One region of the Streptomyces sp. NPDC048338 genome, then DNA from elsewhere that is predicted to be linked to it. Evidence: riboswitches for the same ligand, from Rfam matches in the RefSeq annotation. Region 1 holds a riboswitch; each other region holds the start of a gene.
What was found. Region 1 has a riboswitch for cobalamin ahead of cobN (cobaltochelatase subunit CobN). Riboswitches for the same ligand answer to the same signal wherever they lie in the genome.
Positions count from the first base shown of each region.

Region 1 (3,469 bases):
TGCACGCGCCGACGCCGAGCCAGGGCGAGTCCGCCCGCGTGAGCAGACCGGTCTCGGCGAGCGAGGCGAGGCGGGCCTCGGCGGCGGCCCGGTCGGCGAAGCCGGTCACCACGGCGCCCCGCCAGGGGGTGAGCCGCAACTCGCCGACGGCGCCTCCGGCGGGGGCCGGCCCGGGAGCGAGTGCCCTCAACTGCGCGGCGGTCAGACGTCCCAGGTGCAGGGAGACGGAGACGGCGTGGGCGCCGGAGACCGGATGCCCGAAGACTCCGGGCAGCGGCCCGGCGAAGGCGGGGCGGGTGGTGCCGACGGGTCCGGTCCGCGTGGTCGGGGGTCCGGTGGGGGCGTGCGGAGGTGCGGCGGCGGCCCGTCCCGTTGTCCGGACGGCGTCCGCGGGCCGCGCGGGGACGCCCGCGCGGCGCAGGGCGTCCGCGAGGTCGGGCTCGACCCCCTCGGGGAGTTCCTTCACGCGCCAGGCACCCGTGCCCGCCGCCCGCGCGGCGACGAGGAAGGCGTCCGCCGCGGCGAGCGCCGCACGGGCCGCGTCGGCCCGCGCGACGCGGAAGGTCCGGCGTCCCACCCGCACGAGGACGTCGTCCGCCGGGGGAGCCGTCCCGTCGTCCACCGGGGATCCCGTGGCGGGCCCCGCTGAGAACAAGGTCACATCCGCGCCCAGGCCGCCCACGTCTCCGCGGCCGTCGTCGAGAGCGAAGAGGAATCGGCCGGAAAGCGCCGTCGTCCACGCCTCCCCGCACAGCAGCCCGTCGAGCTCGCGCGCCCACAACTGGACGTCTCCGCAGCCGATTCCGTCCGCTCCGGCCAGGGGCGAGGCGATGATGTTCCGGATGCGTTCGTGCGCCGCGGAGGGCAGCAGGCCGGCGTCCGAAAGCAGCTCCGCCAGCTCCGTCCCGCAGCCTTCGCCGAGGCCCCGCAGCTCGACGTTCCCGCGCGACGTGACACTGATCCGCCCGTCGCCCAGCGTCTGTGCCGCATCGGCCAGAACCTGTGCCTGATGCCCCGTCAGAATGCCTGCGGGCAGGCGGAGTCGGGCCAGGCGGCCGTCGTCGGCGGGGTGCAGTCGCAGGGCCCCCGGGCAGGCGTCGCCACGTTCCCGTATGAACGGTTCGCCCCGGTTGGGCGTTGTGGGTGGGGTGGGCGGCATGGCGGCGAGCATACCCACGTCGTTCCGGGCGCCATCCCTGCGCGGGGCGGTCAGGATCTACTATGCAGACGGCATGGGGTCCCAGGACCCCGGGGAGGAAGCCCGGTGAGAATCCGGCGCGGTCCCGCCACTGTGAGCCGGCCCCTGAGACGGGGCCGGTGAGTCAGGAACTCCCGCCGTCCACACGACCACCCGGGGCGCGGAAACCCCGAGGAAGGCCTGCGCTCGCATGCGAATTCTGTTGCTGTCGCACTCCGACACCGACCTGCTCAGCGCCCGCGCGGCCGGGGGACCGGTCGAGTACCGCTTCGCCAACCCCGCCCGGCTTCCCGCCGCCGACCTGCCCGGTCTCCTGGACGGCGCCGACCTCGTCCTGGTCCGCCTCCTCGGCGGCCTGCGGGCCTGGGAGGAGGGTCTCGACGCGCTGCTCGCCGACGACCAGCCGCGGCCGGTGGTCGTGCTCTCCGGCGAACAGGCCCCCGACGCCCAGCTCATGGAGGCCTCCACGGTCCCCATCGGCGTCGCCACCGAGGCGCACGCCTACCTCGCGCACGGCGGCCCGGACAACCTGGAGCAGCTGGCCCGCTTCCTCTCCGACACCGTGCTGCTCACCGGGCACGGTTTCGAGGCCCCGGCCGCCGCCCCGACCTGGGGCCCGCTGGAGCGCACCCCCCGCACCACCGACGGCCCGACCGTCGCCGTGCTCTACTACCGCGCCCACCACATGAGCGGCAACACCGGCTTCGTCGCCGCGCTGTGCGAGGCACTGGAGGACGCCGGCGCCCAGGCCCGCCCGTTGTTCGTGGCCTCCCTGCGCGCCCCCGAGCCCGAGCTGCTCGACCGTCTCCGTGACGCCGACGCGATCGTCACCACCGTCCTCGCGGCCGGCGGCACCAGGCCCGCCGAGGCCCAGGCCGGCGGCGACGAGGAGGCCTGGGACGCGGGCGCGCTCGCCGCTCTCGACGTGCCGATCCTCCAGGCGCTGTGCCTCACCGGCTCGCGCGCCGCGTGGGAGGAGAACGACGAGGGCCTGTCGCCGCTCGACGCGGCGAGCCAGGTCGCCGTCCCCGAGTTCGACGGCCGGCTCATCACCGTCCCCTTCTCCTTCAAGGAGATCGACGAGGACGGGCTGCCGTCCTACGTCGCCGACGCCGAGCGCGCCGCCCGCGTCGCCGGGATCGCCGTCCGCCACGCCCGCCTGCGGCACATCCCGAACGCCGAGAAGAAGCTGGCGCTCGTCCTCTCCGCCTACCCGACCAAGCACTCCCGGATCGGCAACGCGGTCGGTCTGGACACCCCCGCCTCCGCCGTGGCGCTGCTGCGCCGGCTCCGTGAGGAGGGCTACGACTTCGGCCCCGTCGAGGAGGTCCCCGGCCTGGTCTCCGGCGACGGCGACGAGCTGATCTACGCCCTGATCGAGGCCGGCGGCCACGACCAGGACTGGCTCACCGAGGAGCAGCTCGCCCGCAACCCCGTCCGCATCCCGGCCGCCGACTACAAGCGCTGGTACGCGACGCTGCCCGCCGAACTCCGCGCCTCCGTCGAGGAGCACTGGGGCCCGGCGCCCGGCGAGATGTTCCTCGACCGCTCCCGCAACCCCGACGGCGACATCGTGCTCGCCGCGCTGCGCCGCGGGAACCTGCTGGTCGTCATCCAGCCGCCGCGCGGCTTCGGCGAGAACCCGATCGCGATCTACCACGACCCCGATCTGCCCCCCTCGCACCACTACCTGGCCGCCTACCGCTGGATCGCGGCCCGCGCCGAGGACGGCGGCTTCGGCGCCGACGCCATGGTCCATCTGGGCAAGCACGGCAACCTGGAATGGCTGCCGGGCAAGAACGCGGGCCTGTCCGCGGCCTGCGGCCCGGACGCGGCCCTCGGCGACCTGCCGCTCGTCTACCCCTTCCTGGTCAACGACCCGGGCGAGGGCACGCAGGCCAAGCGGCGCGTGCACGCCACCCTCGTCGACCACCTCGTGCCGCCGATGGCGCGCGCCGACTCGTACGGCGACATCGCGCGCCTGGAGCAGCTGCTCGACGAGTACGCGCAGATCTCCTCGATGGACCCGTCCAAGCTCCCCGCGATCCGCGCCCAGATCTGGACGCTGATCCAGGCCGCCAAGCTCGACCACGACCTGGGGATGGCGGACCGGCCCGACGACGACGGCTTCGACGACTTCCTGCTGCACGTCGACGGCTGGCTCTGCGAGGTCAAGGACGCCCAGATCAGGGACGGTCTGCACGTCCTCGGCGGGGCGCCGGAGGGCGAGGCGCGGGTCAACCTGGTCCTGTCGATCCTCCGGGCCCGGCA
Region 1 covers NZ_JBICYQ010000003.1:350,145-353,613, reverse strand. The annotation lists gene ACGFZF_RS09200 (cobalamin biosynthesis protein CobG) at 1-1,159, opposite strand, end outside; cobalamin riboswitch at 1,212-1,355, shown strand; gene cobN (cobaltochelatase subunit CobN) at 1,389-3,469, shown strand, end outside.

Region 2 (3,469 bases), on a different contig from region 1:
TCACCATGGACAAGACGGTCGCGATCAACTTCCAGCTGCTCGGCGGCATCTGGATCCTGCAGACGCTGCCGGCCCTGGTCGGCGGCCTGTTCACCCGCTGGTTCCACCGCTGGGCGCTGCTGGCCGGCTGGGCCGTCGGCATGGTCTACGGCACGGCGGCGGCGTACGGCGTGGCCAGCCCGACGCAGAAGCACTTCGGCGGCTCGTCCGCCGAGATCCCGGGCATCGGCGAGATCGGCTACATCGGCCTCACCGCCTTCGTGATCAACGTGGTGGTGACCGTCGTCCTGACGTTCGTCCTGAAGGCCCTCAAGGCGCCCGAGGGCGTGGACGAGACGTCCCCGTCGGACTACACGGCGGACGCCGGCGACGCGGGCGTGCAGACCGAGCTGCCGAAGGTGGGCGCGGGCCACTGACCCCGCCCGCAAGGTGACGAAGGCCGCCGCGCTTCCCCCGGGGAAGGCGCGGCGGCCTTCGCCGTCGTCACGAAAGGATGTGCGGATGAGAACCGGACCTCGCCTCTCCCTGCTCGTCCTGCTCCCCCTCGTGCTCGCCGTCACCGGCTGCGGCACCGAGGTCCCGGGCGGACCGGCGCCCGACCACGCGGAGCTGGAGGCGCGCGCCCACGCCGCGCAGACCCGCGTCGAGCACGTGTACGTCACCGAGGCCGAGGGGTTCCGGCCGGCCCTCCAGTCGGCCGGCGTCATCGGCGACGACGGCTTCCAGCTCACCTACGTCGGGCCCGCCGGCGAGCAGCTGACCCTCTCCGCGGAGCGGCGCCCCTTCACCGAGCGGGACTGCGCCGCCCCGCCGGCCGGCGACACCTGTGTGAGGGAGGGCGGCGGCTGGTACCGGCACTCCGCCGACCGGCACGCGTACCTGCGCAACGAGAACGGCCTGCGCGTCGAGCTGGCCGCCCCGCTGTCCGTGGGAAAGGACCTGCTGCGGGAGGCCGCCGCCGAGGCGCACCGCGCCGACGACGCCGAACTGGACGCGGTCCTGCCGCGGCGGACGAGCGGGAGCGGGCCCGTCGAGCGCGGCGACCTGCCACCGGTCGGCGACGGAGCCCCCGACAACGGAGTGGGCGCGAGCGGCTGAGCGCGGCACACTGCCTGGATGGACTTCACCATCAGGGCGGTACGGCCCGAGGAGTACGACGCCCTCGGCGAGGTCACCGCGCGGGCCTTCCTCGACGACGGGCACCTCGACTTCGGCGAGGACGACGACTACCTGCGCCTGTTGCGGAACGTGGCCCGGCGGGCCGCGGAAGCGGAGGTGCTGGTGGCGGTGGACCGCGCCGGCACGGTGCTCGGCGGCGTGACCTTCGTCGCCGGCGGGGAGTGGGCCGACATCGCGCGCGAGGGCGAGGCCGAGTTCCGGATGCTCGCCGTGGCGAAGGGCGCCCGCGGCCGGGGCGTCGGCGAGGCCCTCGTCCGGGCCTGCGTGGAGCGGGCGCGCAGGACACCGGGATGCCGGCGGCTGGTGCTCTCCACCCAGTCGCGCATGTCCGCCGCGCACCGGATCTACGAGCGGGCGGGCTTCGTCCGTACCCCTGACCGGGACTGGAGCCCGCTGGCCGACATGGATCCCCTGCACACCTACGCGTTGGAGCTCTGAGCACGGAACGACACAACATGTGGGGGGTGTCTCCAGGGGCGCCCCCCACATGTATGCTCGTGCTCGCTGTCGCCGCAGGGGAATCCGGTGCAAGTCCGGAACTGTCCCGCAACGGTGTGCTTATGGCGTTTTCATCCGCCAGGTGAGTCCGAAGACCTGCCGACAGTGCGCCCGGTCCGTCCGTTCCGGGTGTCACAGACGTCCGGGCCTCGCGGAGTGGGCCGGTGGCGCGGCGCACCCTGCGTACGGGTGCCCGGCTGCCCGCTTCCCCCGCCGGCCCCGAGCCGAGCGAGGGAGAGCCCCCACGTGACCATCGCGCCCGCCGATCCGGCCGCAGCGATCGAGAGCGACGGACCCGGGACCGTGCTGCTGCGGATCCTGACCGACCTCACCGCCGATCTCCCCGACACCGACCCCGGCAAGGTCGCCGCCGCCGCGCTGCGCGGCCGGAGCGCCGGCTCGGACGAGGCGGAACTGCGCGAGCTGGCCACCGAGGCGGCCGCCGGCCTGATCGCCGAGGACCCCGCGTACTCCCGGCTCGCCGCCCGGCTCCTGACGATCACCATCGCCGACGAGGCGGCGGGTCAGGGCGCGGTGTGCTTCTCGGCCTCCGTCGCCGTCGGCCACCGCGAGGGTCTGATCGCCGACCGTACGGCCGCGTTCGTCCGGCTGCACGGCGCGACGCTCGACGCGACGGTGGACCCGGCCGGCGACGACCGCTTCGGCTACTTCGGCCTGCGCACCCTGTACTCGCGCTACCTGCTGCGCCACCCGATCACCCGCAAGGTCGTCGAGACGCCCCAGCACTTCATGCTGCGCGTGGCCGCCGGGCTCGCCGAGGACAACTCGACGCGCGCGCTGGACGAGGTCACCGCGCTCTACGGCCTGATGAGCCGGCTCGACTACCTGCCCTCCTCCCCCACGCTCTTCAACTCCGGCACCCGCCACCCGCAGATGTCGTCCTGCTACCTGCTCGACTCTCCGCTGGACGAGCTGGACTCCATCTACGACCGGTACCACCAGGTCGCGCGTCTCTCGAAGCACGCGGGCGGCATCGGCCTGTCGTACTCCCGCATCCGCGCCCGCGGTTCGCTGATCCGCGGCACCAACGGGCACTCCAACGGCATCGTGCCGTTCCTGAAGACGCTGGACGCCTCCGTCGCGGCCGTGAACCAGGGCGGCCGGCGCAAGGGCGCCGCCGCCGTCTACCTGGAGACCTGGCACGCGGACATCGAGGAGTTCCTGGAGCTGCGCGACAACACCGGCGAGGACGCCCGGCGCACGCACAACCTGAACCTGGCGCACTGGATCCCGGACGAGTTCATGCGCCGGGTCAACGCCGACGCCCCGTGGTCGCTGTTCTCCCCGGCGGACGTGCCCGAGCTGGTCGACCTGTGGGGCGAGGAGTTCGACGCCGCCTACCGCGCCGCCGAGGCGAAGGGCCTGGCCCGCAAGACCATGCCGGCCCGTGACCTGTACGGCCGGATGATGCGGACGCTCGCCCAGACCGGCAACGGCTGGATGACCTTCAAGGACGCCTCGAACCGCACGGCCAACCAGACGGCGGAGCCGGGCCACACGGTCCACTCCTCCAACCTCTGCACGGAGATCCTGGAGGTCACGGACGACGGCGAGACCGCGGTCTGCAACCTGGGCTCGGTCAACCTCGGCGCGTTCGTGGACCTGGCGACCGGCGACATCGACTGGGAGCGGCTCGACGCGACGGTCCGCACGGCCGTCACCTTCCTCGACCGTGTCGTGGACATCAACTTCTACCCGACCGAGCAGGCCGGCCGGTCCAACGCCCGGTGGCGTCCGGTGGGCCTGGGCGCGATGGGCCTCCAGGACGTGT
Region 2 covers NZ_JBICYQ010000012.1:147,882-151,350, forward strand. The annotation lists gene mctP (monocarboxylate uptake permease MctP) at 1-416, shown strand, start outside; gene ACGFZF_RS26770 (hypothetical protein) at 502-1,098, shown strand; gene ACGFZF_RS26775 (GNAT family N-acetyltransferase) at 1,117-1,617, shown strand; cobalamin riboswitch at 1,658-1,796, shown strand; gene ACGFZF_RS26780 (ribonucleoside-diphosphate reductase subunit alpha) at 1,924-3,469, shown strand, end outside.
Region 2: another riboswitch for cobalamin. It lies ahead of ACGFZF_RS26780 (ribonucleoside-diphosphate reductase subunit alpha); the one in region 1 lies ahead of cobN (cobaltochelatase subunit CobN).

Region 3 (3,469 bases), on a different contig from region 1:
TGCGGTGCCCACCGAGGTCTACTGGGGCATCCACTCGCTGCGCGCCCAGGAGAACTTCACCGTCACGGGCCTGCCCATCTCGGTGTACCCGCGACTCGTCGAGGCGCTCGCCGCGGTCAAGGAGGCCGCGGCCCTCGCCAACGAGGAACTGGGGCTGCTGCCCCCGGAGAAGGCCCGCGCCATCGTCGCCGCCTGCCGGGAGATCCGCGCCGGGCGGCTCCACGAGCAGTTCGTGGTGGACGTCGTCCAGGGCGGCGCCGGCACATCCACGAACATGAACGCCAACGAGGTCGTCGCCAACCGCGCGCTCGAACTCCTCGGCCACGCCAAGGGCGAGTACCAGCACCTGCACCCCAACGAGGACGTCAACCTCAGCCAGTCCACCAACGACGTGTACCCGACCGCCGTCCGGATCGCGGCGATCACGTCGGTGCACGGGCTCCTCCAGGCCACGGCGGTGCTCCAGGACGCGTTCGCGGCCAAGGCGTTCGAGTTCCGCGACGTCCTGAAGATGGGGCGCACCCAGCTCCAGGACGCCGTGCCCATGACGCTGGGCCAGGAGTTCTCCACGTACGCCGTGATGCTGGACGAGGACCGCAACCGGCTGGCCGAGGCCGTCGAGCTGATCCACGAGATCAACCTCGGCGCCACTGCCATCGGGACGGGCCTCAACGCCCCGGCCGGCTACGCCGAGACGGCCCGGCGGCACCTGTCCGAGATCACCGGCCTGCCGCTGGTGACCTCGCCCAACCTGATCGAGGCCACCCAGGACTGCGGGGCGTTCGTCCAGCTCTCCGGTGTCCTCAAGCGCCTGGCGGTGAAGCTCTCCAAGACCTGCAACGACCTGCGGCTGCTCTCCTCCGGACCGCGTGCCGGCCTGAACGAGATCAACCTGCCCGCCGTGCAGGCCGGTTCGAGCATCATGCCGGGCAAGGTCAACCCGGTGATCCCCGAGGTCGTCAACCAGGTCGCCTTCGAGGTGATCGGCAACGACATCACGATCACCATGGCCGCGGAAGGCGGCCAGCTCCAGCTGAACGCCTTCGAACCGGTCATCCAGCACGCCCTGTCGAAGAGCATCACCTCGCTGCGCGCCGCCTGCCTCACCCTGGCGGAGCGCTGTGTCTCGGGCATCACCGCCAACACCGAACAGCTGCAGGCGACCGTGCGGAACTCCATCGGCCTGGCCACCGCCCTCAACCCGCACATCGGCTACACCGCGGCCACCGCCATCGCCCAGGAGGCGCTGCGGACCGGGCGGGGAGTCGCCGAACTCACGCTGGAGAAGGGGCTGCTGCCCGCCGAACGCATCGCCGAACTGCTCAGCCCGGAGCGGCTGACCGGCGTGACACCGCACCGCGGGTAAGGAGCCCGAACGCCGGCGGCCCGACCGCGATTCCCGGCCAACTCGCCTCCGTGGCGGCGGACCCGCTCGCGGGCCGACTAGGGTGGCGGGCGCAACTGGTTCGCGCCCGTCCGCCAGACGGGACGCGTCGCAAGAGGGAACCCGGTGGGAATCCGGGACTGCCCCGCAGCGGTGAGTGGGAACGACCGCCGTCATACGCACTGGACCTGTACGGGTCCGGGAAGCGACGGCCACTAGGTGTCCGCCTCGGAGAGAGGCGGGCGTGCCCGCGAGTCCGAAGACCTGCCCGTTGCCCGCGCGCGACCGTTCGCGCGCGGACATCCCGGTGACCTCGAGGGCGGGTCGGCGTACAGAGCGGGCGAGCCGCCCCGAACCGATGTGCATGCGTCCGGCATGACACGGCTGGCGGCCACGGTCCGTTCGTCCACGCACCCCTTCGCGCCCTCGTCCCGTCGCCGGGACGCATGGAGACACGCTCGCGAAGGAGAGTTCCGTGACGACAAGGGCGACACGAAGGGCCGCGGCGACGGCCACCCTGTACGGGTACCCCCGCCACGGCCGGGACCGGGAACTGAAGAGGGCCGTCGAGGGCTACTGGCAGGGCCGGGTCGACGCCGAGTCCCTTCACAGGACCGGCCGGGACCTGCGGCGCGCCACCTGGATGCAGCTCGCCGACACCGGCATCACCGAGGTGCCGACCGGCGACTTCTCGTACTACGACCACGTGCTCGACACCAGCGTCATGGTCGGCGCCGTGCCCGAGCGCCACCGGGCCGCCGTCGCGGCCGACCCGCTCGGCGGCTACTTCGCGATGGCGCGTGGCACGCAGGAGGTGGCGCCGCTGGAGATGACGAAGTGGTTCGACACCAACTACCACTATCTGGTCCCCGAACTCGGGCCCGACACCGTCTTCACCGCCGACTCCGCACGGCAGGTCGCGGAGCTGCGCGAGGCGCGGGCGCTCGGCCTCACCGCCCGGCCCGTCCTGCTCGGCCCTGTCACCTACCTCCTGCTGGCCAAGCCGGCTCCCGGCGTCCCCGGCGACTTCCGGCCGCTCACCCTGCTCGACCGGCTGTTGCCGGTGTACGCGCAGGTCATGGCCGACCTGCGGGCTTCGGGCGCCGAGTGGGTGCAGCTCGACGAGCCCGCCCTCGTCCAGGACCGCACCCCGGCCGAACTGAACGCGGCCGCCCACGCCTACCGCGAGCTCGGCGGGCTCACCGACCGGCCCCGGCTGCTCGTCGCCTCCTACTTCGACCGGCTCGGCGCCGCGCTTCCCGTCCTGGCGAAGGCCCCCGTCGACGGCCTGGCCCTGGACTTCACCGGCCCCGCCGCCGCCAACCTCGACGACCTCGCCGCGGTCGGCGGGCTGCCCGGCAGGCGCCTGGTCGCCGGGGTCGTCGACGGGCGCAACATCTGGATCAACGACTACGAGAAGTCCCTCGCCCTCCTCGGCACCCTGCTGGGGCTCGCCGGGCGGGTCGACGTCGCCGCGTCCTGCTCGCTGCTCCACGTGCCGCTCGACGCCACGGCCGAGCGGGGCATCGACCCCCAGGTGGCACGCTGGCTCGCGTTCGCCCGCCAGAAGACCGGCGAGATCTTCACCCTCGCCCGCGGTCTGTCCCGGGGCACCGGGGCGATCGCGGCGGAACTCGCCGCCAACCGCGCCGCCCTCGCCTCCCGTTCGACGTCCGCGCTGACCCGCGATCCGGCGGTCCGGGCCAGGGCGGCGGCCGTCGGGGAAGCCGACCTCAGGCGCCCCCAGCCGTACTCGCTGCGCGCGGCCGCCCAGCGGACCGGGCTCGGTCTGCCGCCGCTGCCCACGACCTCGATCGGCTCCTTCCCACAGACCTCCGAACTGCGCGCGGCCCGCGCCGATCTGCGGGCGGGCCGGCTCGACGCGGCCGGATACGAGGCGCGGATCGAGGCCGAGATCCGCGAGGTCGTCGCCTTCCAGGAGCGGACGGGCCTGGACGTGCTCGTCCACGGCGAACCCGAACGCAACGACATGGTGCAGTACTTCGCGGAGCAGCTGACCGGGTACCTCGCCACCCGGCACGGCTGGGTCCAGTCGTACGGCACCCGGTACGTGCGGCCGCCGAT
Region 3 covers NZ_JBICYQ010000005.1:392,346-395,814, reverse strand. The annotation lists gene aspA (aspartate ammonia-lyase) at 1-1,366, shown strand, start outside; cobalamin riboswitch at 1,498-1,650, shown strand; gene metE (5-methyltetrahydropteroyltriglutamate--homocysteine S-methyltransferase) at 1,860-3,469, shown strand, end outside.
Region 3: another riboswitch for cobalamin. It lies ahead of metE (5-methyltetrahydropteroyltriglutamate--homocysteine S-methyltransferase); the one in region 1 lies ahead of cobN (cobaltochelatase subunit CobN).

Region 4 (3,469 bases), on a different contig from region 1:
GATGCCGAGGACCAGGACGAGGACGGCGCCGGTGGAGGCCCCGGAGGAGATCCCGAGGAGGAAGGGGTCGGCGAGGCGGTTGCGGACCAGTGCCTGCAGGACGGTGCCGACGACGGCGAGGCCGGCGCCGACGACCGCGCCGAGCAGGACGCGGGGCAGCCGGACGTCGAGGACGATGGTGCGGAACGGGGACGGGTCGGCGTTGCCGGTGAGGATGCGGGTGACCTCGGCGACGGGGATGGTCACGGATCCGAGCGCGACCCCGGCGACGACGGCGCTCGCGAGAGCGGCGAGGAGGCCGGCGACGACGAGGCCGTACGGGACGGGGGCGGCGGCGGGTGGGCGTGCGGCGGCCCGCGCACCGACCCGGACGGGCGGGTGCGCGGGCTGCCGGACGTCCCCCTTCGGGGGCGCGGTCACCGGTCCGGGTGGAGCTGGGCGGCGAGCTTGTCGACGGCGGCGGGGACGCGGACGCCGAGGACCGTGTCCGAGAGCGGCATGACGGCGAAGCGCTGGTTCCTGATCGCGGGGACGTCGCGGAGGGCGGGGTCCTCCAGCAGGCGCTTCTTCTTCTGTTCGACGGTCGTGGAGCCGTAGTCGTAGATGACGATCACGTCGGGCCGGCGGGCGACGACCTGTTCCCAGGTCGCGTCGCCGAAGGGCTTGGCGATGTCGGCGAAGACGTTGCGGCCGCCGGCGCGGGTGATCAGTTCGTTGCCGATGCCGGTGCCGCCGGCGGTGAACGCGGTCTTGTCGCCGCTGTCGTAGACGAAGACGGAGACGGGGGGCACGTCCTTCAGGCGGCGTTCGGTGGCGGCGACGGTCCGGCGGGCCTGGGCGGTCCACTCCCGGCCTCGTTCGGGGACGCCGAAGGTGCGGGCGACCTCGTCGACCTCCCGGTAGAGGTCGGTGAGCGAGGAGGCGCCGGAGGGGCAGTACTCCGTGTTCAGCCGGGTGCCGATGCCCGCGGCCTTGAGGTCGTCGCGGCCGCGGCCGGCCTTGGCGTCGAAGGCGGAGGCGTAGCCGCCGTAGACGAAGTCGGGGTCGGCGGCGAGCAGCGCCTCCTTCGACGGGTACTCCTCGGCGAGCACCGGGACGGTGTCGTACGCCTTCTTGTAGGCGGGCAGCACGCGGTCGTCGAGGTAGGCGGTGCCGACGAGGGACTTCTCCAGGCCGAGGGCCAGCATGACCTCGGTGACGTGCTGGTTCATCGTCACGGCACGTCGCGGCGGGGCCTGGTAGGTGGTCTGCACACCGCAGTTGGCGACGGTGTAGGGGAATCCCGGGGCGGTCTTCGGGTCCGGGGGCTGCGCGGCGGGCGCGGAGCAGGCGGCGAGCAGCGGGAGAAGGGCGAGGGCGGGCAGCGGTGTACGGCGCCGGGTCAACACGGACGTGCCTCCTGACGGGGATTTCCACGTCCCCGGTCGGTGGTGAGAAGGCGGCAGGTCAGTTCCTGGCTTCCGGCTCCCGGGGCGGGAGCCGGTCACAGTGGCGGGACCGTGCCGGATTCGCACCGGCTTCCTGGGTCCTGCCGCCCTGATGTCCCATCAGTCTCTCATCACGTCGTCGGCGTGCGGAGGGCGTGAGGCGCTTCAGGCTCCGGGGGTCTGCGCGTACGCCTCGACGACCTGGACCTCTTCCTCGGTGACGACGCCTTCGACGATGGTGAAGGAGCGGAACTGGAAGGGGCCGGCGTCGTCCGTGTCCGCGGTGGAGACGAGGACGTAGTGGGCGGCGGGCTCGTTCGCGTAGGAGATGTCCGTGCGGGACGGGTAGGCCTCGGTCGCCGTGTGCGAGTGGTAGATGACCACGGGCTCCTCGTCCCGGTCGTCCATCTCGCGGTACAGCTTCAGCAGGTCGGCCGAGTCGAACTCGTAGAACGTGGGCGAGCGCGCGGCGTTCAGCATCGGGATGAAGCGCTCGGGGCGGCCGGTGCCGGCCGGGCCCGCGACCACGCCGCAGGCCTCGTCGGGGTGGTCCGCGCGGGAGTGTTCCACGATCTGGTCGTACAGGGCCCGGGTGATGGTCAGCATGGTCGACAGGATAAGCGGGCGGGCCGCCGCGTACCGAGGAGTGGTACGCGACGGCCCGAATGCCGAGACGGCGGAGATCAGGAGCGCTTGACGAACGCCGCGCCCTGCGGGTTGCGGGCCTTCAGCACGAGGTACGAGACGCCCATGATCAGGGCCCACACCGGCGCGCCGGGCCACAGTGCGACGCGGGAGTCGGGGTCGATTCCCATCATCACGATGACCATGCCGATGAAGGCGAGGGCGAACCAGCTGGTGAACGGGGCACCCGGGGCCTTGAAGCCGGACTCGGGCAGCTCGCCGCGGTTCGCCTTGGCGCGGTAGCGGATCTGGCAGACCAGGATCATGATCCAGGCCCACATGCCGGAGATGGTGGCGAAGGAGACGACGTAGTCGAAGGCCTTGCCCGGCGCCACGTAGTTGATCCACACGCCGACCAGCATCAGCGCGGCGGAGACCGTCGTGCCGAGCAGCGGGACGCCGTTGCCGGTGAGCTTGGTGAGGAACTTCGGCCCCTGGCCGTTCAGCGCGAGGTCGCGCAGCATCCGGCCGGTGGAGTACATGCCCGAGTTGCAGGAGGACAGGGCGGCGGTCAGCACCACGAAGTTGACGATGGCGGCGCCGATGCCGAGGCCCATCTTCTCGAAGGCGGCGACGAACGGGGAGACGCCCGGCTGGAACTCCGACCACGGCACGACCGAGAGGATCATGATGAGGGCGCCGACGTAGAAGACGGCGATGCGCCACGGGACGGTGTTGATCGCCTTGGGCAGGACGGTCTTGGGGTCCTTGGACTCGCCGGCGGTGACGCCGACCAGTTCGACCGCGAGGAAGGCGAACATCACGATCTGCAGGGTCATCAGCGTGCCGCCGAGGCCCTTGGGGAAGAAGCCGCCGTCGTTCCAGAGGTTCGCCACGGAGGCGGTCTCGGCCGCGTCGGAGAAGCCGATGGTGAGGATGCCGGCGCAGATGAGGATCATGCCGACGATCGCGGTGACCTTGACCATCGAGAACCAGAACTCGAGCTCACCGAAGAGCTTCACGGAGATCAGGTTCGCGCCGTAGAGGATGACGGTGAAGATCAGCGCGAAGGCCCACTGCGGGAAACTCCCGTGTGTCCAGAACGCCATGTACTTGGCGGCCGCGGTGACCTCGGTGATGCCGGTGACGACCCAGAAGAGCCAGTACGTCCAGCCGGTCACGTATCCCCAGAAGGGGCCGACGAACTCGCGGGCGTACTCCGAGAAGGAGCCCGACACCGGGCGGTACATGAGCAGTTCGCCCAGGGCCCGCATGATGAAGAAGATGACCAGGCCCGCGATGGCATAGGCCAGGATCAGGCTGGGGCCGGCCTTGGAGATGGCCTTGCCCGCGCCGAGGAAGAGTCCGGTGCCGATGGCACCGCCGATGGCGATCATCTGGATCTGCCGGGCGCCGAG
Region 4 covers NZ_JBICYQ010000014.1:192,645-196,113, forward strand. The annotation lists gene ACGFZF_RS29895 (FecCD family ABC transporter permease) at 1-420, opposite strand, end outside; gene ACGFZF_RS29900 (ABC transporter substrate-binding protein) at 417-1,385, opposite strand; cobalamin riboswitch at 1,427-1,564, opposite strand; gene ACGFZF_RS29905 (Mov34/MPN/PAD-1 family protein) at 1,593-2,033, opposite strand; gene ACGFZF_RS29910 (amino acid permease) at 2,111-3,469, opposite strand, start outside.
Region 4: another riboswitch for cobalamin. It lies ahead of ACGFZF_RS29900 (ABC transporter substrate-binding protein); the one in region 1 lies ahead of cobN (cobaltochelatase subunit CobN).